DNA from 3 places in the Amycolatopsis sp. H20-H5 genome. Region 1 is predicted to be linked to each of the others. Evidence: riboswitches for the same ligand, from Rfam matches in the RefSeq annotation. Region 1 holds a riboswitch; each other region holds the start of a gene.

The links. A riboswitch is a leader RNA that binds a small molecule or an ion and turns the genes downstream of it on or off. The one in region 1 is predicted to bind S-adenosylmethionine.
Region 2: another riboswitch for S-adenosylmethionine. It lies ahead of QMK34_RS20680 (aminotransferase class V-fold PLP-dependent enzyme); the one in region 1 lies ahead of QMK34_RS11990 (methionine ABC transporter ATP-binding protein).
Region 3: another riboswitch for S-adenosylmethionine. It lies ahead of thrC (threonine synthase); the one in region 1 lies ahead of QMK34_RS11990 (methionine ABC transporter ATP-binding protein).

The regions. Positions count from the first base shown of each region.
Region 1 covers NZ_JAYMZS010000015.1:116,863-124,049, reverse strand. The annotation lists gene QMK34_RS12005 (TatD family hydrolase) at 1-666, shown strand, start outside; gene QMK34_RS12000 (transglycosylase family protein) at 988-2,415, shown strand; gene rsmA (16S rRNA (adenine(1518)-N(6)/adenine(1519)-N(6))-dimethyltransferase RsmA) at 2,627-3,475, shown strand; SAM riboswitch class I at 3,624-3,714, shown strand; gene QMK34_RS11990 (methionine ABC transporter ATP-binding protein) at 3,938-4,948, shown strand; gene QMK34_RS11985 (4-(cytidine 5'-diphospho)-2-C-methyl-D-erythritol kinase) at 5,138-6,103, shown strand; gene QMK34_RS11980 (ASCH domain-containing protein) at 6,100-6,507, shown strand; gene QMK34_RS11975 (ABC-F family ATP-binding cassette domain-containing protein) at 6,511-7,187, shown strand, end outside.
Region 2 covers NZ_JAYMZS010000035.1:59,935-67,121, reverse strand. The annotation lists gene QMK34_RS20700 (AsnC family protein) at 1-276, shown strand, start outside; gene QMK34_RS20695 (RluA family pseudouridine synthase) at 353-1,279, opposite strand; gene lspA (signal peptidase II) at 1,276-1,917, opposite strand; gene QMK34_RS20685 (hypothetical protein) at 1,942-2,520, opposite strand; gene QMK34_RS20680 (aminotransferase class V-fold PLP-dependent enzyme) at 2,555-3,901, opposite strand; SAM riboswitch class IV at 3,940-4,054, opposite strand; gene QMK34_RS20675 (M23 family metallopeptidase) at 4,143-4,844, opposite strand; gene QMK34_RS20670 (potassium/proton antiporter) at 4,977-6,455, opposite strand; gene QMK34_RS20665 (ArsR/SmtB family transcription factor) at 6,566-7,187, opposite strand, start outside.
Region 3 covers NZ_JAYMZS010000029.1:71,517-78,703, forward strand. The annotation lists gene QMK34_RS18455 (hypothetical protein) at 72-335, shown strand; gene QMK34_RS18460 (hypothetical protein) at 332-493, shown strand; gene lepA (translation elongation factor 4) at 549-2,390, opposite strand; gene QMK34_RS18470 (class I SAM-dependent methyltransferase) at 2,507-3,088, shown strand; gene QMK34_RS18475 (VOC family protein) at 3,085-3,471, opposite strand; gene QMK34_RS18480 (DMT family transporter) at 3,598-4,470, opposite strand; gene rpsT (30S ribosomal protein S20) at 4,669-4,929, shown strand; gene holA (DNA polymerase III subunit delta) at 4,990-5,973, opposite strand; SAM riboswitch class I at 6,107-6,239, shown strand; gene thrC (threonine synthase) at 6,252-7,187, shown strand, end outside.

The sequences.
Region 1 (7,187 bases):
GACCTCGCGTCCGCGCGCTGGGCCGTCGAGGCGTCCACCTGGGACACCAGGGTGTTCGCCGCGGTGGCCATCCATCCCACGCGCACCAAGGACTTCGGCGAGGCGGAGAAGTCCGAAGTGGAGCGTCTGGCGGGGGAGCCGCGGGTGGTCGCGGTCGGCGAGACCGGCCTCGACTACTACTGGGACTACTCGCCCCATGACGCCCAGCAGGACGCGTTCCGCTGGCACATCGACCTCGCCAAGCGGCTCGGCAAGCCGCTGATGATCCACGATCGCGACGCGCACGAGGACGTCCTGCGCATCCTGGAAGAGGAAGGCGCGCCGGACGACGTCGTCTTCCATTGTTTCTCCGGGGACGCCGACATCGCGCGGCGCTGTGTGGCGGCGGGGTACGTCCTGTCGTTCGCGGGCACGGTTTCTTTCAAGAACGCGCGCGGGCTCCGGGACGCGGCGCGGCTGGTTCCGGCGGATCAGTACCTCGTCGAGACCGACGCGCCGTTTCTGACCCCCCACCCGTTCCGTGGGCGGCCGAACGAGCCGTATTGCGCGGCATACACCGTCCGTCACCTCGCGGTGCTACGCGGCGAAGCGGTGCACGAAGTCGCCGAAGCGGTCCGAATGACGGCCGAGCGGGTATTCCGATTGCCGACGGTGACATCGGGGTGAACGCATTGCGACATTAGGGGTGCGTGATCATCCACCTGATGGAGTGACGAAGGTCACGACACTCCGGGGGGTGTTTGCGCAACCCGGCGGGACTCGTTACTGTCCCGTGATCGTGCCAGTTGGTTCTGCTTGAAGCAGATGCCGACTGTTACGCCCACAGTCACGTCAGTGCACGTCGGGGAAGCGGTGCCAGGCCCTCGGGCCGGGGACCGTGACGATGGCGCTGGCTGCGGGTGTCGGACTTCTACAGATGCGCCTCCCGGCGTGTCGAGACGAAGGACGTCGTAGCTCATGCGACGTCTTGGGAAAGGGAACGACCCGGTGACTGGTAGCAGCAGACAGGGTGACTTGCGCCCCGGTGGCGTCGGCATTCTCGATAGCGGAGCCGATTTCTACGGCGACTACGCATTCTCAGACGATCCCCGCATCACCCACCAGGACGTGCTGACCGCGCTCGGCCCCGACGCCGACACGCTGATGGCCGAGATCGACGTCGACATCGACGAACTGATCCGCCTGATCAGCGCCGAGACCACGATGCTCCCGCCGATCGTCATTCCTGACGAGGCCGCCGCGGACCGCACCGCCTCCCCGGCCGAGAAGGCCGAGCTCAAGCACCAGGTCATCGCCGAGGCCACCCGCACCTGGAAGCAGCGCTTCCTCAAGGGCACCGTCCTCGCCGTGATGCTCACCGTCGCCGGTGGCGGCGCCGCCGCGATGGCGATGAACAAGAGCGTCACGCTCGACATCGACGGCCAGCAGCGCACCGTGCACAGCTACGGCGACACGGTCGGCGAGATCCTCGAAGACGCCGGCATGTCCGTCGGCGCGCACGACTCCCTTTCGCCTTCCCCGGCCGCCACTGTCGGCGACGGCGGCGTCATCAAGCTGGAGCGCGGCCGCAAGCTCAACCTGGTCGTCGACGGCGCGCAGCGCGAGTCCTGGGTCCGTGCGACCAGCCTCGGCGAGGCGCTGGGGCAGCTCGGGATGTCCGACCTGGCCAAGCCGGGCACCTGGACCTCGATGCCGCAGACCGGCGAGCTCCCGCTCGAGGGCGCGACAGTCGAGATCAAGACCCTCAAGAACGTCATGCTCTACGACGGCGACCACGCGCCGCGCGCGGTCAAGAGCAACGCGGTCACCACCAAGGAATTCCTCGGCGAGCAGAAGCTGACGCTGGGCCCGGACGACGCGGCCGAGGGCGGCCTCGCCTTCAAGATCGTCGACGGCGCCGAAGTCCACCTCAGCCGTACCGGCGTCATGATGGTCAACCAGAAGGAGACCATCGACCCCGAAGAGCAGAAGGTCGACGACCCGGACCTCGAAAAGGGCAAGATCAAGGTCGAGGACCCCGGCACGCCGGGCGAGAAGATGGTCACGTACAAGGTGACCAAGAAGAACGGCCAGGAAGTCGCCCGCGAGCAGACCTCCGAGCAGGTCATCACCGAGGCGAAGCCGAAGATCACCCACGTCGGCACCAAGGCCCCGCCCGAGCCCGCCATCGGCGACAGTTCCTCCTGGGACCGCATCGCGGCCTGCGAGGCCGGCGGCAACTGGGCCATCAACACCGGCAACGGCTACTACGGCGGCCTCCAGTTCAACAAGAGCACCTGGGACGCCTACGGCGGCGACCAGTACGCGAACCTTCCGCACCAGGCCAGCAAGGCCCAGCAGATCGCCGTGGCCGAGAAGGTCCGCGACGCTCGCGGTGGCTACAGCGCCTGGCCCGTCTGCGGCAAGAAGGCCTGACTCAGCTCTCACGTTCTTGATCAGCGCCGCCACCCGGTTCGGTATTCCCGGGTGGCGGCGCTTTCTCTTGTCACGGACTGCCCCTGAAGGCCACCTTCACGGCGTAAAACGCCGTGAAGGTGGCCTTCAGGGGCAGCTCTTGGGGCCCCGGCTCTGCTTGCGCCCCCGGGTTGTCCGGGGGGCCCGGCGGGGTCACGACTAGGCTCGCCGGGTGACTGATCTGCTCGGGCCTGCCGAGATCCGCGGGCTCGCCGCCGAGCTGGACGTGCGTCCGACCAAGAAGCTCGGGCAGAACTTCGTGCACGATCCCAACACCGTGCGCCGCATCGTCGAGCTGGCCGGGGTCGGGGCCGAGGACGTGGTGCTCGAGGTCGGGCCAGGGCTGGGCTCGCTGACGCTGGGCCTGCTGGCCGCCGGGCCGCGGGTCGTCGCCGTCGAGATCGATCGCAAGCTCGCCGAGCGCCTGCCGCGCACGGTCGCCGAGCGTGGCGCCGAGGTCGCGGACAGGCTGACGGTGATCGAGGCGGACGCGATGCGGATCAAGGTCGCCGATCTGCCGCTCGCGCCGACCACCGTGGTCGCCAACCTGCCGTACAACGTCGCCGTGCCGGTGGTGCTGCACCTGCTGGCCGAGTTTCCCTCGCTCGTCCGGGGGCTCGTCATGGTCCAGACCGAGGTCGCCGACCGGATGGCCGCCGGGCCGGGCAGCCGCATCTACGGGATCCCCAGCGTCAAGCTCGCCTGGTACGGGCGTGCGCGCAAGGTGGCCGCGGTGCCGCGCGCGGTGTTCTGGCCGGTGCCCAACGTCGATTCCGCGCTCGTCTCGTTCGAGCGGGCGACTGAAGCTGTGTCCACTGTGGACAGGAAGGTGCTGTTCGCGGTGGTCGACGCGGCGTTCTCGCAGCGCCGGAAGACGCTGCGCGCGGCGCTGGCGACGTGGGCGGGCTCAGCCGAGCGGGCGGGGGAGCTGCTCGTCGCCGCCGGTGTCGACCCCAAGACCCGCGGCGAGCAGCTGGACGTCCACGACTTCGCGCGCATCGCCGCCGCGGCCGCGAACTGACGTCCAGCCGCCTCACCAGCCGCCTCACCAGCGGGGGAACGCGTCCCGGCCGTCTTCTGGACTGCTTTTCTCGCCATCCGGGCGCGCCCAGACGTGTGATCTGCGCCTACGCGCTTGCTTTCACCCAGTGGGATCGGTTTTACTCATAGGACCATCCCGAGCGACTGAGAGACCTGGCTCGCTGAAGTCGCAGCAACCACCCCCCATGGGGAAGGTGCTACAGCCAGGACCGATGGAGGCTTGTCCGAGATGAACAGGGTCACCCACCCGCTCCTGCTGACCAAGCGCCGCGTTGTCGACGAAGGTCGCCGCTCGGTATGTGCGTGTCGACGCTCCACCGCATTCGCCTGAGTCTTCTCTTTTCCTGTTCTCTTGCCGTCCATTGAGGACGGTTCATTCGGTGAGGATCAGCGCGCCCGGCAACGGAGCTGCGCCCTCCCCGCAGGCCTTCTGGGAGCCATCGTGATCACTGTCGAAAACCTGTCCAAGTCCTTTCCCCTCAACGGAAGTCCGGTCGTCGCACTACGCGACGTGAGTGTCGATATCCAGGCCGGCTCACTCTTCGGCGTGGTCGGCCCCGCGGGCTCCGGCAAGTCCACCCTTGCCCGTTGCATCGGCCTGCAGGAGCGCCCCGACCGCGGTGTCGTGCGGCTGGACGGACTCAACACCGGCACCCTCGACGGCCGCCGGCTGCGCGAGATCCGCCGTCAGGTCGGCATCGTCGACTCCAAGATCGACCTGCTGGCCGAGCGGACCGTCGCGGGCAACATCGCGTCGCCGCTGGAGCAGCTCGGCCTCGACGGCCCGCAGCGCCGCACCCGGGTCGCCAACCTGCTCGACCTCGTCGGCCTGACCCCGCGCGCGAGCCAGCGTCCCAGCGAGCTGACCGACGGCCAGCGCCGCCGCGTCGCCGTCGCCAAGGCCCTCGCGGCGAGCCCGTCGGTCCTGCTCGCCGACGACCCGACCGCGGGCATCCACCCGGACGAGGCGGGCTCGGTCCTGACCGTGCTCGACCGCGCCCGCGCCGAGCTCGGCGTCACGATCCTGCTCACCACCCCGGACGCGGGCGTCGTCCGCCGCGTCTGCGACGACGTCGCGGTGCTGGAGAACGGCACCGTGGTCGAGCGCGGCACGGTGCTGGACCTCATCTCCGACCCGTCGAGCCGCACCGCGCAGGCCCTGCTCCCGGCGATCGAGACCACCCGCGCCCAGTCCGCCAAATACGACCGCTCGGTCGACGTCGTCCTCGTCGGCTTCGCGTCCGTCGGCGCTCTCCTGCCGGAGGCCGCAGGCCGCTTCGACGTCGAGCTGTCCACCATCGGCGGCGGCCTGACCCGCATCGGCGACACCCCGGTCGGCCGCTTCCGCCTCGGCGTCCGCGGCGTACAGGCCGACGCGGCACTCGCGTGGATCGCCGAGCGCGGCGGCCACGTCTCCCACCCGGCCCGCGGCCCCCAGGGCCTCGCCGCCTAGCTCTCCGAAGTGTCATGAAAGGGTCTTTCAGGGCAATTTTTGCCCTGAAAGACCCTTTCATGACACCCGGGAGTCTGTCGCGACTACGTGCACTCACTACCGACCGCACAGCAGCCCAGCACAGCCGCCGCGCTCGACCTCGCTTCTCCTCGCGCGAGCCCGGGGACTACCGGCACGTAGGCTGGTCAGGTGCTTGTCGTCGTACCGCCCCCCGTTACCGTCCGGGTCCCCGCCAAGGTCAATCTGCACCTGGCGGTGTCCGACCTGCGTGCGGACGGATACCACGAGCTGGTAACCGTTTTCCAGGCCCTTTCGCTCACCGACGAGGTCACCGTCGCCATCACCGACAACCCCGGCATCGAGGTCTACGGCGAGGGTGAGACCACCGTGCCGACCGGCCCCGCCAACCTCGCCTGGAAGGCCGCGCAGGCGCTCGCCGCCCACGCGGGCATCGACGACGCCGAGTCGAAGCTGCGGATCGTGCTGCGCAAGGGCATCCCGGTGGCCGGTGGCATGGCGGGCGGCAGCGCCGACGCGGCCGCCACGCTGGTCGGGCTGGCCTCGCTGTGGAAGCTCGAGATCAGCCGTGACGAGCTGGCCGGGATCGCCGCGACGCTCGGCAGCGACGTCCCGTTCGCCCTCTACGGCGGCACCGCGCTGGGCACCGGCCGCGGTGAGCTGCTGGTCCCGGTGCTGGCGCGCCACACCTTCCACTGGGTGTTGGCCTTCGACCAGCGCGGGCTTTCGACGCCGAAGGTGTTCGGCGAGCTCGACCGGCTGCGCGAGGAGGGCAAGCCGCCGCGTATCGGCTCGCACACGCCGGTCGTCGAGGCGCTCGCCTCCGGCGATCCGCGTCAGCTCGCGCTGCTGCTCGGCAACGATCTCCAGGCCGCCGCGGTCTCCCTGCGGCCGGGGCTGCGCCGCACGCTGCGCGCCGGGGTCAACGCGGGCGCGCTCGCGGGCACGGTGTCCGGCTCCGGCCCCACCTGCGCGTTCCTGTGCTCCGACGCGCAGACGGCGGTCGAGGTCGCCGCCGAGCTGTCCGGCGCCGGGGTGTGCCGCACGGTCCGCGTCGCGCACGGCCCGGTCCCCGGCGCCCGGCTCGCCGGCGGTGACGACGCGCCCCGGCCGTCGCCACCGCGGGTACACGCATGAGGCACGCTGAGTTCGCTTTTCCCGGCCCGCTGCGGGGCAAGCTGGTCGCGGCGATCCTGTCCGGCGCCAAGACGTCGACCACCGGACTGCTCGCCGAATACGAGCACTATGGTGAGGAGCTGCCCCAGGTGGGCGAGCGGAGTCTCGTGCTCGGCTCGGACCTCGCCGGGGTCGCGGTCATCGAGACGACCGAAGTGCGGGTGATCCCTCTGTGCGAGGTGGAGCTGCGGCACGCGGTCGACGAGGGCGAAGGTTTCACCACGGTCGCGCAGTGGCGCGCGGACCACAGCGGTTTTTGGCAGGGGCCCGAAGTGCGTGCCGCACTCGGCGACCCGGAGTTCACCGTGGACGACATGACGAAGGTCGTCACGGAGCGTTTTCGTTTACTGGAGAGGATCGGCTGAGGCATGGCCAACCTGGTCAACCTGGAGGCGGTGAGCAAATCCTTCGGGGTGCGCCCGCTGCTCGACGGAGTTTCGCTCGGGGTGGCCGAGGGGCAGCGCATCGGCGTCGTCGGCCTCAATGGAGGCGGCAAGACGACGCTGCTGGAAGTGATGGCGGGACTGTCCGAACCGGACACCGGCCGGGTCAGCCACGTCCGCGGCCTGCGGATGGCCGTGGTCACCCAGCGCACCGAACTGCCGAAGGGCAGCACGGTCGGCGATGTCGTGCTCGAACGCTACGGCGCCGAGCACGAGTGGGCCGCCGACGCCCGCGTCCGGTCCATTATGGACGGACTGGGGATCACCGCGATCGGCCTGGAGTCCGAGACCGCGAACCTCTCCGGTGGCGAACGGCGCCGCGTCGCGCTGGCCGCCGCGCTCACCGGTGAACTCGATCTGATCGTGCTCGACGAACCGACCAACCATCTGGACGTCGAAGGTGTCCGCTGGCTGGCCGATCACCTGCTCACCCGCCGGGTCGCGTCGGTGGTCGTGACGCACGACCGGTGGTTCCTCGACACCGTCGCCGCGGTGACCTGGGAGGTCGCGAACGGCCGTGTCGAGCAGTACGAAGGCGGTTACGCGGACTGGATCTTCGCGCGGGCCGAGCGGGCCAGGCTCTCCGCGACGATGGAGGAGAA
Region 2 (7,187 bases), on a different contig from region 1:
GTGGTGCACACCGAGATCACCAACCGCGGCGCGATCCCGTTCGTCTCGCTGCCGGACAACTACCTCGAGCTGATGACCGTCGACGGCAAGGCGATCGGCAAGGCCCCGGTGTCGCTCACCTCCCGGCCGCAGCACAAGATCGGCGTCCGGCCCGGCGAGACACTGGGCGGCCACACCGTCTACGTCCTGCCCGACGCCACCCGCGTGGTCGCCGTCCGCTGGAGCCCCCGCCCCGAACCGGACGAGCGCACCCTCACCTGGGTGATGGACGACTGACGCCCTGACGAGGCGCCGGACACGGGTGGCCGGGGACGATCTGGGTCCGGGCTGCTTCCCGCGGGTGTGGCCGCCGTCAGTTCTCGGAGCGGAGGATCCTCAGCGCCTTCGCCAGGTCATCCGGGTACTCGGTCTCGAAGCTGACGTACCGGCCGTCTGCAGGGTGGTGGAAGCCGAGGGTCTTCGCGTGCAGCCACTGCCGGGACAGGCCCAGCTTGCGGGACAGGACCGGGTCGGCGCCGTAGGTCATATCGCCGACGCACGGGTGCTTCAGCGCGGAGAAGTGCACGCGGATCTGGTGCGTGCGACCGGTCTCCAGTTTGATCTCCGCCAGCGACGCGGCGCGGAAGGCCTCGACGACCTCGTAGTGTGTGACGCTGGGGCGCCCGCCCGCGACGACGGCGAACTTGTAGTCGTGGCGGGGGTGGCGGTCGATCGGGGCGTCGATGGTGCCGCGCATCGGGTCCGGGTGACCCTGGACGATGGCGTGGTAACCCTTGTCCACCGTGCGTTCCTTGAACGCCCGCTTCAGCTCGGTGTACGCGTGCTCACTCTTCGCGACCACCATGACGCCGGTGGTGCCCGCGTCGAGGCGGTGCACGACGCCCTGGCGCTCGGCCGCGCCGGAGGTGGCGATGCGCAGACCGGCCGCGGCCAGGCCGCCGATCACGGTCGGGCCGGTCCAGCCGGGGCTGGGGTGCACGGCGACACCGACCGGCTTCGACACCACGACGATGTCGTCGTCCTGATAGACGATCGCCATCCCGGGCACCGGCTCGACGATGACCTCGATCGAGGACTCCGGCTCGGGCAGGGTGACCTCGAGCAGCCCGCCGGCGGGCAGCCGGTCCGACTTGCCTGCCGGACGGCCGTCGAGCAGCACGTCACCGGACTCGGCCAGCTCGGCGACCACGGTGCGGGACAGGCCGAGCAGCTTGGCCAGCCCGGCGTCCACCCGCATTCCTTCGAGCCCGTTGGGCACGGGCAACAATCGGGAGGTCACTGACTCGCTCCAGTCTGGGTCTTCTTCTTGTCCTTTGTGGACGTTCCATCGTAGTCCTTGCCCAGCAGGGAGAGCAGCACGATCAGCACCCCGCCGACGCAGATGGCGGAATCGGCGATGTTGAAGATCGCCCAGCCCTCGCCGTTCGGCGCGAACGCCGAGATGAAGTCGACGACGTGGCCCTGCAGCGGCCCGGGGGCGCGGAAGACGCGGTCGGTCAGGTTGCCGAGCGCGCCGGCGAGCACCAGGCCCAGCCCGATCGCCCAGCCGACCGAGCGCAGCCGTCGCGAAAGCCAGACGATGGCGACGACGACGGCGATCGCGACCAACGCCAGCACCCAGGTGAGCCCGGTGGCCATCGAGAACGCGGCGCCGGGATTGCGGATGAGCTGCAGGTAGATCAGCCCGCCGAGGATCTTGACCGGCTCCCGGCCTTCGAGGTTCGCCACCACGAGGCTCTTGGTCAGCAGGTCCACGGCCCACAGCAGCGCCGCGAACAGGAAGACGAGGCCGACCCGGCGCTGGGGCAGCGCGGGTTCCGACGGCGGCGCCTGCTCGGCCGTCTCCGACGGCTGCGGCGCATCGACCTCAGGCTCCGGTGCGGCGGTCTCGGACGGCGATTCGGGCTCGGTGCTCACCGTGCCATTGTCCACTGTCCCTGCTCACGGCGTGTCAGCGGTGGGTCGCGGCCGTTTCAGCACCGCCGCGAACGCCCCGGCGAACACCACCATCACCGGGATCAGCAACTCCGCCAGCCGCCCCGGCGAGAGCAGCGCGGCCACCAGGAACCCCGCGGCCACCGCCAGCACCAGCACGCTGCGGTCGAGCCAGGCGAGCAGGAGCAGCCCGGCGGTGACGAGCAGCGGGTCGCGCAGGGCGTCCGGCAGGCCGAAGCCCGAGTACGACACGAACTCGACGACCGCGATGGCCAGGATGCCGCCGGCCGTGACCGCGAGTGCCCGGCCGTAGCCGGTCTTCGCCCGGTAGGTGTACCAGCCTGCCGTCGCCATCCAGAGCAGCGCCATCGCGAACGGCCAGTAGTCACTGACGTCCCAGGGAACGGAGTCGTAGTGGGCCGCCTCGTCGAAGAACTGACCCGAAGGCTCCTGGAGGTCCCGCAGCAGCGACGGCGCGGGTGAATAAAGCAGGCTCGCCCCCGCGACCGAGACGACGGCCAGTATCAGCTGGACGAAACCCAGCAGCGCCAGCGGAAACCAGTACCTCGGCCGCGCACTCCCCATCCGGGCAGCCTACCGCCGGGATCAGTCGCCGGGATCAATCCAGGAAGGGCGGGAGGTCGCGGGGGTCGCCGACCGGGGCCCAGCGGCCGTCCTGCCGGGTGTACTCCCAGCGCGCGCCGCGGGCGGCGATCTGACGCAAGGCGAGCACCAGGCGGTCGACCTGCTCGTCCGTGGTACCCAGGCCCAGGCTGACGCGCAAGGCCTGCTGACCCTCCGCACCGGCCTCGGCGATGAGACGCCGGGTCGCGACGTGCGCGCAGAACGCGCCGTCCCGCACGCCGATGCCGTACTCGGCCGAGAGGACCGCCGCCAGCCAGCCGGGCTCGAACCCCTCGACGACGAAACTCAGCGTGGCGACCCGGTCCACCGGGGCGTCGAACAGGCGCAGCTCGGCGAAACCGGGCAGTCCGGCCAACCCGCGGCGCAGCCGGGCGAGCAGGGCGGCCTCGTGCTCGCCGATCGCCTCCCAGTTCGCCGAAAGCCGCTCGCACGCGACACCCAGCGCGTACACGCCGACAGTGTTGGGCGAACCGGCTTCGTGCCGCTCCATTCCGGTGTTCCAGACCACGCCCAGCGAGTCGGCCTCGCCGGTGACGAGCTTGGTCGCGCCGCCGCCCGCGAGGTACGGCGGTGCCGCCTTCAGCCAGTCCGCGCGGCCGATCAGCGCGCCCGCCCCGAACGGCGCGTAGAGCTTGTGCCCGGACAGCGCGACGTAGTCGACGTCCAGCTCGCGCAGCGAGACGCGGCGGTGCGGGGCGAGCTGCGCGGCGTCGAGCGCGACGCGGGCGCCGTGGCGGCGTGCGACGGCGGTGATCTCCTTGACCGGCAACAGTTCCCCGGTGACATTGGACGCACCGGTGAGCACGACCAGCCGCGGCCCCGTCGGGCTTTCGGCGAGCGCACTGTCCACAGCGGACACTGCTTCGAGCCGGGTGCGCGGGGTCGCGATCCGGCGCACGTTCCGGCCCCGCCAAGGCAGCAGCGCCGCGTGGTGCTCGGTGTCGAACACCACCACGGAGGTGTTCTTCGGCAGGCTGCGGGCCAGCAGGTTGAAGGAATCGGTGGTGTTGCGGGTGAACACGACGGCGTCGGTCGCCCGCGCGTCGACGAACCGGCGCAGGACGCCGCGGGTCCGCTCGTACAGCTTGGTGGAAACCTGCGACGCGAACCCGGCGCCGCGGTGCACGCTGGCGTACCACGGCAGGAACTCGTTCACCGCCGACTGGACGGCTTCCAGGCACGGCGCGCTCGCGGCGTGGTCGAGGTTGGCGTAGCCGATCTGCCCGCCGGTGACCAGCGGGACGCGCAATGAAGCGCCCACGACTGCGGGAATGTCTTGGTGGGTAACGGTTTCCGCGCTGCGATCGAGTGCGAGCGTCATCGAAGTGCCTCCTCGGCGATCCTGGGGACCCACTGAGGGACCCGCGCTTGCCGGTCGCACCGCGCGACAGGCCAGGTCCTCACCCGGGGCACCCCACCGCGGTAGGAGGGTTGCCGGTCAGCGAGCCGGGGCTTGACGCTGACACTCATGACCTATGACTGGAAAGGTAACCGAAGACCGGCCGATCGCGCGAGTGCCGTCCAGGGGTTGAGACGACGGTCACACGATCGGCCCAGCCGGCTCACACCCTGGTGCGGAAGCTTCCGGGCAGCTGGACGACGGTGCCGTCGGAGTCCCTGGTGGCCGTGCCCGAATACTGCTCGGCGCCTGCGGCGAACTTCCAGCCGCCGATGTCCTTGCCGTCGATCGGCTGGCCGTACACGGCCGCGACCGAGCTCGAAACCTGGCCGTACGACAGGTCGTTCCAGTTACCCACAGCCACCTTCGCCGCTTCCGCGGACGCTGTCGTCGCGGCGCGGGCGGAGGACGTCGCGGGCAGTGTCCAGAGGGTGAAGTGCACGTGGGCGCCGGTGCTGCTGCCGCCACAGGGCAGCGCGTTGCCCGTCGAACCGAGCGGGGTTCCGGCCGCCACCTGCTGACCGTCGGTGACGACGATGTCCTCCAGGTGGTAGTACCCGGTCCGCCAGCCGCCCGCGTGGTCGACGGTCACCCAGTCGCCGCCCGAGCAGTGCTGCAGGCGCACGGTCCCGGCGAGGGCGGCGCGGACGGTCCCGTCCGCCGGGCTGAGATCGAGGGCGTTCTTCACGCCGCTGTTCCCGTTGTCGGAGTGGATCCCGGCCGAGTAGAGCTGCTGCCCGGCGGCGAAGGGGAACCCGAAGGCCGGGGCCGCGACGTCGGCGGTGGCCGTCGGGGTCATGAGCAGAGCACCGGACAAGCCGACCGCGGCGCCGAGGACGGCGACACGAATGCGAAGATTCGTCACTATGAGTACTCCTTTGGCCTAACGCTCACCCATTCGAACTAACCGAAGTGAGCGCACGTTAAGCCATAAGGGGGGACACATGGGAACAGACTGTGCGAAATTTGGGTGAAAGATCGACGAACGAACAACGGCTCAGCGGCCGGATTCGCCCTTCCACCTGGCGAGCCGCCCGGCGCGGTCGACCGCGCGCAGTCGCTGCTCGGTCGCGTCGCGGACGGCGGCTGTCGTGACCACGAGTAGCTGGTCGTTCTCCTGCAGGCGGCTTGTCTTCTGCGGGGTGAAACCGGCGCCGCCACGGACGACCAGGCTCACCGTGGCCCCGCCGGGCAGCCGCAGCTCGGACAGGTAGACGCCGTGCATCTTCGATCCTGGTTGGATGCGGATCTGCAGCAGCTCCGCGCCGAGCTCGTCCAGTGGCGCGGAGTCGACGTCGAGCTCGCTGGGCTCGTTCTTCGTGGACAGCCCGAGCACCCGCGCGAGCGGTGACAGCGTGGCCCCCTGCAGCAGCGTCAGCACGATGACCAGCACGAACACGGCGTTGACCAGCTTTTCGGCGCCCGGCAGCCCCTGGGCCAGCGGGATCATCGCGAGCACGATCGGCACCGCGCCGCGCAGCCCCGCCCACGACAGGAACACCTGCTCGCGCCACGGCACCTTGAACGGCAGCATCGACAGCAGCACCGACAACGGCCGGGCGAGCAGCAGCACCACCGCCCCCGCGACCAGGCCCGGCACCAGGGTCTCCAGCAGCCTGCTGGGCGAGGCGAACAGGCCGAGCAGGACGAACAAGCCGATCTGGGCGAGCCAGCCGAGCCCTTCGGCGAAGGACAGTGTGTCCGAGCGGTGCGGCAGCCGTGAGTTCCCCAGCACCACCCCGGCGACGTAGGTGGCCAGCAGCCCCGAAGCGTGGGAAAGCTGCCCGCTGGAATACGCCAGGATGCACACCGCGACGGTGGCCAGCGGGTACAGGCCGGTGGCGGGCAGCGCGGCCCGGCGCAGCGCCTGCGCGCCCACCCAGCCGAACGCGAGCCCGATCGCCAGCCCCGCGCCCAATTCGTAGACCACGAGCAGCGGCAGCGACCAGTCCACGGTGGTGCCCTCGGCGAGCACGACGACCGCGATGTAGGCGGGGGCGTCGTTGATCCCGGACTCGATCTCCAGCGCGCCGACCAGCCGTTTGCCCACTGCCGCCGAGCGCAGTACGGAGAACACCGCCGCGGCGTCGGTCGAGGAAAGCACCGCGCCCCACAGCAGGGCCATCCGCCAGTCCAGCCCGAGCAGCAGGTGCAGCGCCGCGCCGGTGACCGCGATGCTCACCACCACGGCCACTGTGGACAGTGCGATACCGATGCCCAGCGCGGGTTTCACCGCTGACCACCGCGTGGTGAGCCCGCCCTCGGTGAGGATCATCACGAGTGCGGCGAGCCCGAGCGACTGGGTCAGCGCCGGGTTGTCGAACCGGACGCCGAAGCCCGCCTCGCCGATCACCACGCCGATGGCCAGGTACAGCAGCAGCGAGGGGAGGCCGAGCCGGATCGAGAAGCGGACGGCGAGCACGGCGACGAGCAGGACGGCGCCGCCGGCGCCCAGCACGATCGGGAGTTCGTCCATCTCCGCCTCCCGTCCCGGCCGCCGCAGGCTCTCAGGATAGTGAGGGGGACGTGGTCACTCGATCGTGCACCGCCGAACAGTGTCCGATATGCCCTGTGTTAAGCGGCGGGTCAAGCGGCGAGCGCCGGGAGGTCCACACCCAGCAACGCGAACGGCGCGCTCGCCGCGGGCAGCACCCGCACGGCTCGGCTCGGGTCGCGGGAAAGCCAGCCTGCCTCGACAGCCCGGGAAAGCACCGCCGCGGGGACGGCGCCCGCGAGGTGCTCGCGCCGCTCCGTCCAATCCAGACACTCGCGCAGCAACGGGCGGCGGCCGCCCTCGGCGACCTCGATCCCGAGCTCGCCGAGCACCGCGCGGCCGTGGCCGGTCAGGGTGAGCCCGGACGCGGTGTCCACCAGCCCGGCGCCGAGCATCCCGTCACGCAGCGCGACGCCGACCGTCCCGGCGAGATGGTCGTAACAGGTGCGCGCGAATTCCAGCCGCCGCACCCGCACCGAGGTCTTCAGCCCGGTCACCGGCCGGTGCGCGGCGTGCTGCGCGAGATGCTCGATCAGCTCGGCGACGCGCGGATCGGTGATCCGGACGTAGCTGTGCCTGCCCTGCTTGACGCTCGCGACGAAGCCAGCCTCGCGCAGCTTCACCACGTGCGCGCTCGCCGTCGACGCGGCGATCCCGGCCGAACTCGCCAGCTCGCCGACCGTCCACGCGCGCCCGTCCAGCAGCGCCAGGCAC
Region 3 (7,187 bases), on a different contig from region 1:
CACCAAACTGGACGCCATGACATCAGTTTCCGGACGCCCTCTAACTGATCGGTCTCGGTGCGTTCGGGGTGGTGCTCACCGCCGGAACCTGGGTGGGCAACGGAACTCCGGTGCTCGCCCTGATCGGCATCGCCGGGATGGCGGGCATCCTCGGCATCACGTGGCGCGGGCGCGTCGCCATCTCCGTCAACCAGCAGGGCCTGCAAGTCCGGGGCGGCGGTGTCGGCACCTTCGGCTGGAGCACGATCTCCGAGATCACGACCGCGCCCTCCACCCTGCTGGGCGGCAACACCTGCTGGGCGGCAGCACCTGCTGGCCGGCCGTCTGGATCGTGACCACCGACAGCGAGTGGATCCAGACCAGGGTGGTGCGCTGGGACCAGCGGAACCGAAGCGAACTGCCGCCGTCCAAGAGCAAGTCGAAGGTCGACCCGGCGCAGTTCGACCGGGCACTGGACGTCCTCCAGCAGGCGCTACGCGCGAGCCGCGCCTAGCGCACACAAGGAAAAGGCCCCCGAACCGAGTGGTCCGGGGGCCTTTCTCCGAGAACTACTTCTTGGTCTTGCCGGAGTCCTCAGTGGACAGTGCGGCGACGAAGGCCTCCTGCGGGACCTCGACCCGGCCGACGGTCTTCATCCGCTTCTTGCCTTCCTTCTGCTTCTCCAGCAGCTTGCGCTTACGCGAAATGTCACCGCCGTAACACTTCGCGAGCACGTCCTTGCGGATCGCGCGGATGGTCTCGCGGGCGATGATCCGGGCGCCGATGGCGGCCTGGATCGGCACTTCGAAGCTCTGCCGCGGGATCAGCTCACGCAGCCGGTTCACCATGCGGTTCCCATAGGCGTAGGCGTCGTCCTTGTGGACGATCGCGGAGAACGCGTCGACGCCCTCGCCCTGCAGCAGGATGTCGACCTTGACGAGCTCCGCGGCCTGCGTGCCCGCCTCTTCGTAGTCCAGCGAGGCGTACCCGCGCGTGCGGGACTTCAGCGTGTCGAAGAAGTCGAAGATGATCTCGCCCAGCGGCATGTTGTACCGCAGCTCGACCCGGTCCTCGGACAGGTAGTCCATGCCCAGCAGCGCGCCGCGCTTGCCCTGGCACAGCTCCATGATCGTGCCGATGAACTCCGACGGCGCCAGGATGGAGACCTTGCTGACCGGCTCGAGCACCTTGTCGATCTTGTTGCCGGTCGGCCAGTCGGACGGGTTGGTGACGTGGATCTTCTTGCCGTCGTCCTGCACCACGTCGTACACCACGTTGGGCGCGGTCGAGATGAGGTCGAGGTTGAACTCGCGCTCCAGCCTGTCCCGGGTGATCTCCAGGTGCAGCAGCCCGAGGAACCCGCAGCGGAACCCGAAACCGAGCGCGACCGAGGTCTCCGGCTCGTAGTCGAGCGCCGCGTCGTTGAGCTGGAGCTTGTCCAGCGCCTCGCGCAGCACCGGGTAGTCGGAACCGTCGACCGGGTAGAGCCCGGAATAGACCATCGGCTTCGGCTCGCGGTAACCGGCCAGTGCCTTGGTCGCGCCGTTGCGCTCGGAGGTGACGGTGTCACCGACCTTCGACTGGCGGACGTCCTTCACCCCGGTGATGAGGTAGCCGACCTCGCCGACGCCGAGCCCGACACTCGGTTTGGGGTCCGGCGAGATGATGCCGACCTCGAGGAGTTCGTGGGTGGCGTTGGTGGACATCATGCGGATCCGCTGGCGAGGGGTGATCCGGCCGTCCATCACGCGGATGTAGGTGACCACGCCGCGGTAGGTGTCGTAGACCGAGTCGAAGATCATCGCGCGCGGCGGGGCGTCGTTGTCGCCGACGGGGTGCGGCACCTGGCGCACGGCCTCGTCGAGCAGCTCGCGGACGCCGACCCCGGTCTTCGCCGAGACCCGCAGCACGTCCGAGGGTTCGCAGCCGATGAGGTGGGCGATCTCACCCGCGTACTTGTCCGGGTCCGCGGACGGCAGGTCGATCTTGTTGAGCACCGGGATGATGTGGAGGTTCTTCTCCAGCGCGAGGTACAGGTTGGCCAGCGTCTGGGCCTCGATCCCCTGCGCCGCGTCGACAAGCAGGATCACGCCCTCGCACGCTTCGAGCGCACGGGAGACCTCGTAGGTGAAGTCGACGTGGCCGGGGGTGTCGATCAGGTGTAGCACGTAGTCCTGGCCGTCCAGCTGCCACGGCAGGCGCACGTTCTGCGCCTTGATGGTGATGCCGCGTTCCCGCTCGATGTCCATCCGGTCGAGGTACTGGGCACGCATGTCCCGTCCTTCGACCACGCCGGTGAGCTGCAGCATCCGGTCGGCCAGGGTGGACTTGCCGTGGTCGATGTGCGCGATGATGCAGAAGTTCCGGATCAGTTCCGGCGGCGTGAAGGTGGTGTCGGCGAACGTCGTCACTCGTGTGGTCCTCGCGAAGGTCGGGGTGGTGCCACCTCTATCGTCCCATGCCGCTCCGGGTGCGATTGGGGGTCATCCCCGATGCGGGCCGTGGCGGGTCGTGGTGACCTCGAAGTATGAGCACATCGAAGACGCAGGCACTGGACAGGGCGTTCGGCCATCCCCAAGGTTTTCTCGGCCATCTCGGCGGTCTGCTGATGGCCTGGGGCAACGCCGCCACCGAACACCGGCTGGTCGAAGTGGCCCGGCTCACACCGGAGGAAACGGCGTTGGTCGTCGGCCCGGGACCCGGGGTTGGCCTGAAAGCGGCGGCGGAACAGGCCGGGCGGGTGGTCGGCGTCGACCCGTCCGAAGAGATGCTGGCGCTGAGCCGTCACCGCTGCGGCGACGGCGTGGAGCTGCGGAAAGGCACGGCCGCGGAGACCGGCGAGGCCGACGACGCGGTCGACGTCGTGCTGAGCGTGAACAACGTCCAGCTGTGGGAAAACCGGCCCGCCGCGCTCGCCGAGCTGTTCCGCGTGCTCCGGCCCGGCGGGCGGTTGTTGCTCTCCGCACACGAAAAGTGGCTTCCGGTCACACGGCACGAGCTCGCCGACGAAGCCGCCGCCGCGGGCTTCACCGACCTGCAGACCTGGACCTGGCAGCCGCCGGGCCTCGGGACGCTGGCGGCCCAGCTGCGCGCCCGCAAACCGGCCTAGGCGATCCCCGTCCGCAGATCCGTCCTCAGGGGATGCCCCTGCGGGATCTCCACGAGAATGATCTTGGTGCCCTCGGGGTCGGAGACCCACGCCTCGTACAGGCCCCAGGGCTCGAGGCGGGCCTCCCGGTCCGGCGCCAGCCCCCGCCCCGCCAGCGCGGCGAGTTCGGCGTCGAGGTCGCGGACCTGGATCCAGACGCTGAGGCCGTCACCCGAGCCGGTGCCCCCGTCGCCGACCACCTCGAGGAAACCCTGGCCGAGGAAGAACACGGTCCCGCCGGGGAACTCGTAGTAGATCGCCAGGCCCAGGGTGTCGCGGTAGAACGTGATCGAGGCTTCGTGGTCACGGGGCCGGATGAGGATCCGGCTGCTCAGCACGTCCATGGTTGCCATACTCTGCCGTTCGTTGCCAAGCCGATCACAGCCACGGCCAGATAGCCCTCTGGCAAAGGTTACGTGCCGCTCGGGGGTCGGCCTACTTTTGGTCGGATCAGTAGCTACCGGATGGGTTCACGCCACCGCAATCGCGGCGATACCGGCGAGCACGATCACCGAGCCCGCCAACCGGCGTCCGGCGTTGGCTTCGCCCAGCATCAGCCACGCGGCCAGCCCGCCGAGCACGATGCTCAGCTCGCGCGCCGGGGCGACGAGGCTCACCGGTGCGATCTTCAGCGCGAACAGGACCAGCAGGTACGCGAACGGGGACAGCAGGCCGACGATGAACGCTTCCTTCCGGTAGTCACGCCACAGCGCGGCGACCTCGCCGCGTCCGCGCCGCTTCAGCGCGTACGGCATGAGGAGGAGGCTCTGCAGGAGCGCTCCCGATCCGAAGTAGACGACCGGCGGGACGCCGAGCGCGGTGACCGAATGGGCGTCCCACAGCGTGTACGCGGCGATGGTGAAGCCCGTGAGGACGCCGTACCCGACCCCGGCGCGGCGGGACCCGGACACCGGCCCGCCTCGGCCGCCGGTGCTGATCACCAGCACACCGGACACGATCAGCAGCGCGCCCGCCAGCCCGATCCACCCTGGACGTTCACCCAGCAGGAGGACCGCCGCGAGCACCGACAGGAGCGGTCCGGTGCCTCTCGCGAGCGGGTAGACGAGAGACAGGTCACCGACGGCGTAGCCGCGTTGCAGGACCACCCCGTAGGCGACGTGCAGGATCGACGTGCCCGCGGCCGCGATCAGCCAGCTCCACTGTGGACGGTCTGGTTCCAGCAGCAGGGAACCGACGATCAGCGGGACGAACACGACCGCGGAAATCGTGTAATAGAGCCAGACAAAGGTGGCCCCGCCGCCGGAAACACGTTTCGCCGCGAGGTTCCAGATGGCATGCACGACCGCGGCGACGAGCACGAGAGACAAAGCTGTGGCGTTCACAAGCACCCCGGTTCGCACCGTACCCGTTCCCCCGGGCCGAGGCCGCGGCGAGCCGTGGCGGGGCGACTGTTAGTCTGGCCGTTCGTTGCCGTGTGGCATTCCGCCATGGAGGAAACCCAGCGTCGTCGCTTTGACGGCAGGGGCCACCGAAACGCGGCACGAACCACCTAGCAGGACCGAGATACAGGGAGTGCCTTCATGGCCAACATCAAGTCCCAGATGAAGCGCATCATCACCAACGAGAAGGCGCGTCAGCGCAACCAGGCTATCCGGTCCTCGGTGAAGACCGCGGTCCGCAAGTTCCGCGAGGCGGCCGACGCCGGCGACAAGGCCAAGGCCGTGGAGCTGCAGAAGGACGCCGCCCAGAAGCTGGACAAGGCCGTGACCAAGGGCGTCATCCACGCCAACCAGGCCGCGAACAAGAAGTCCGCGATCGCGAAGCGCATCAACTCGCTCTGATCGAACTGTTCTTCCGGAACCCTCGGTGACCACGGTCACCGGGGGTTCTGTGTTTCCGGGTCAGCCGTTGTCGCCCTTCGCGGCGACGACTTCCAGCACGGCGCGCTCCAGCGCGTAGGACGGGTCCGCCGCCGCGCCCTTGACCTCGGCGTTGAGCCGGGCCACCACCCGCATCGCGGTGGCGAGGCCGTCGGGGCCCCAGCCGCGCGACTGGCCCTGTGCCTTGCGCACCTTCCACGGCGGCATGCCGAGCTCGCCCGCCATCTGGTTGGGATTGCCGCGACCCGCCGCGGAGACCCTGGCGATGGTGCGCACCGCGTCGGCGAGCGCGTCGGCGACCAGCACGTGCGGGACGCCGAGCTGCGTCGCCCAGCGCAGCGACTCCAGCGCGGCCGCGCGATCCCCGCCCACCGCCTTCTCCGCGACGGCGAAGCCGGTCACGTCCGCGCGGCCCGTGTGGTAGCGGCGCACCGCGTCCTCGTCGACCGTGCCCCCGGCGTCAGCGACGAGCTGGGTGGCCGCCGAGGACAGTTCCCGCAGGTCAGAGCCCACCGCGTCGAGCAGCGCGACGACCCCGGCTGCGTCGATCCTGCCGCCCGCGCGGCGGACCTCGTTCCGGATGAAGGACTCCCGCTCGGCGGGTTTGGTGAGCTTGGGGACCTCGGTGATCTCGGCACCGGCCTTGCGCAGGGCGGCGGGCAGCGTCTTGCCCGCCTTGCTACGGCCACCCCCGGTGTGCACGACGACCAGCACGATGCCGTCGGCGGGCTGGGCGACGTAGGACAGCACCGCGTCGGCGAGCTCCTGGGAGATGTCCTGGGCGGACTCGATGACGATCACCCGGCCCTCGCTGAACAGCGACGGGCTGACCAGCTCGATGAGCGCGGGTAGTGTGAGTTCGGACACCCGCACCCTGGTCAGCTCGGCCGTGGCGTCGATCGCCCTGGACACGTTCAGGGTGTCCCGGACGGCACGCTCGATGAGCAGCTCTTCCTCACCGAGAACGAGATGCAGCGGCGGCGGGACGGTGGCTGGCGCGGTCACGGTGACGATCCTGCCACTAGCCCGTCCGCGTGCACTCTCCGGTGACGCCGGACGCCCACCGTGGCACCGAATGATCGGTATGTCGTACGGTGTAACCGAGGCAGCGCCCTGGCGCGCGCCGAAAACTGAATACCGCTCATCCAGAGGGGCAGAGGGAACGGCCCGACGAAGCCCCGGCAACCGGCGACAGCCTGTCATTCCGCGAACGCGGGATAGCTGACGATCACGGTGCCAATTCCGGCCCGCTTCGGTGGGGCAGATGAGGAAAGGACCTCGTGATGACTGCAGCCCTCGGCACGAACACCTCCGCCAAGAAGACCCTGGACCTCGGTCCGGCAGTCGAACTGGTGTCGAAGGAAGAGGGTCACCGGCAGCCACTGGCGCCGGAGTTCGTTTCCGCGGAGGACTTCTCCCCGCTCGATGTGGCCTACGACTTCGGCCGCGTGCGGCGCGAGGACATCCAGGCGGGCCCCAACAACATCTGGCGCTACAAGAAGCTCCTCCCGGTGCCGTCCAACGTCGAAGAGATCCCCAACACCGAGCCCGGCGGCACCCGGCTGGTGCTCGCGGACCGGCTGGCCAAGGCACTCGGCGTCAAGCGGGTCTGGGTCAAGGACGACACCGGGAACCCGACCCACTCCTTCAAGGACCGCGTGGTCGCGGTGGCGCTGGCCGCCGCCCGCGAGTTCGGCTTCAAGGTGCTGGCCTGTCCCTCGACCGGCAACCTGGCGAACGCGGTGGCCGCCGCGGCCGCCCGCGCCGGCTGGGAATCGGTCGTGCTGATCCCCAAGTCGCTCGAGCGCGCGAAGATCCTGACCACCGCGGTGTACGACGGCGCGCTGATCGCGGTCGACGGCAACTACGACGACGTCAACCGCCTCGCCACCCAGCTCGCGGCCGAGCACGAGAGCTGGGCGTTCGTGAACGTCAACGTGCGCCCGTACTACTCCGAGGGCTCGAAGACGCTGGCCTTCGAGGTCGCCGAGCAGCTCGGCTGGCGGATCCCGCCGCAGATCGTGGTGCCGATCGCCTCCGGTTCCCAGCTGACGAAGGTGGACAAGGGCTTCCGTGAATTCGGCGAGCTCGGCCTGGTGGAAGCCAGCCCGTACCAGGTGTTCGGCGCGCAGGCCACCGGTTGCTCGCCGGTGTCCACCGCGTTCCGGAACGGGCACGACGTGATCCAGCCGGTCAAGCCGGACACGATCGCCCGCTCG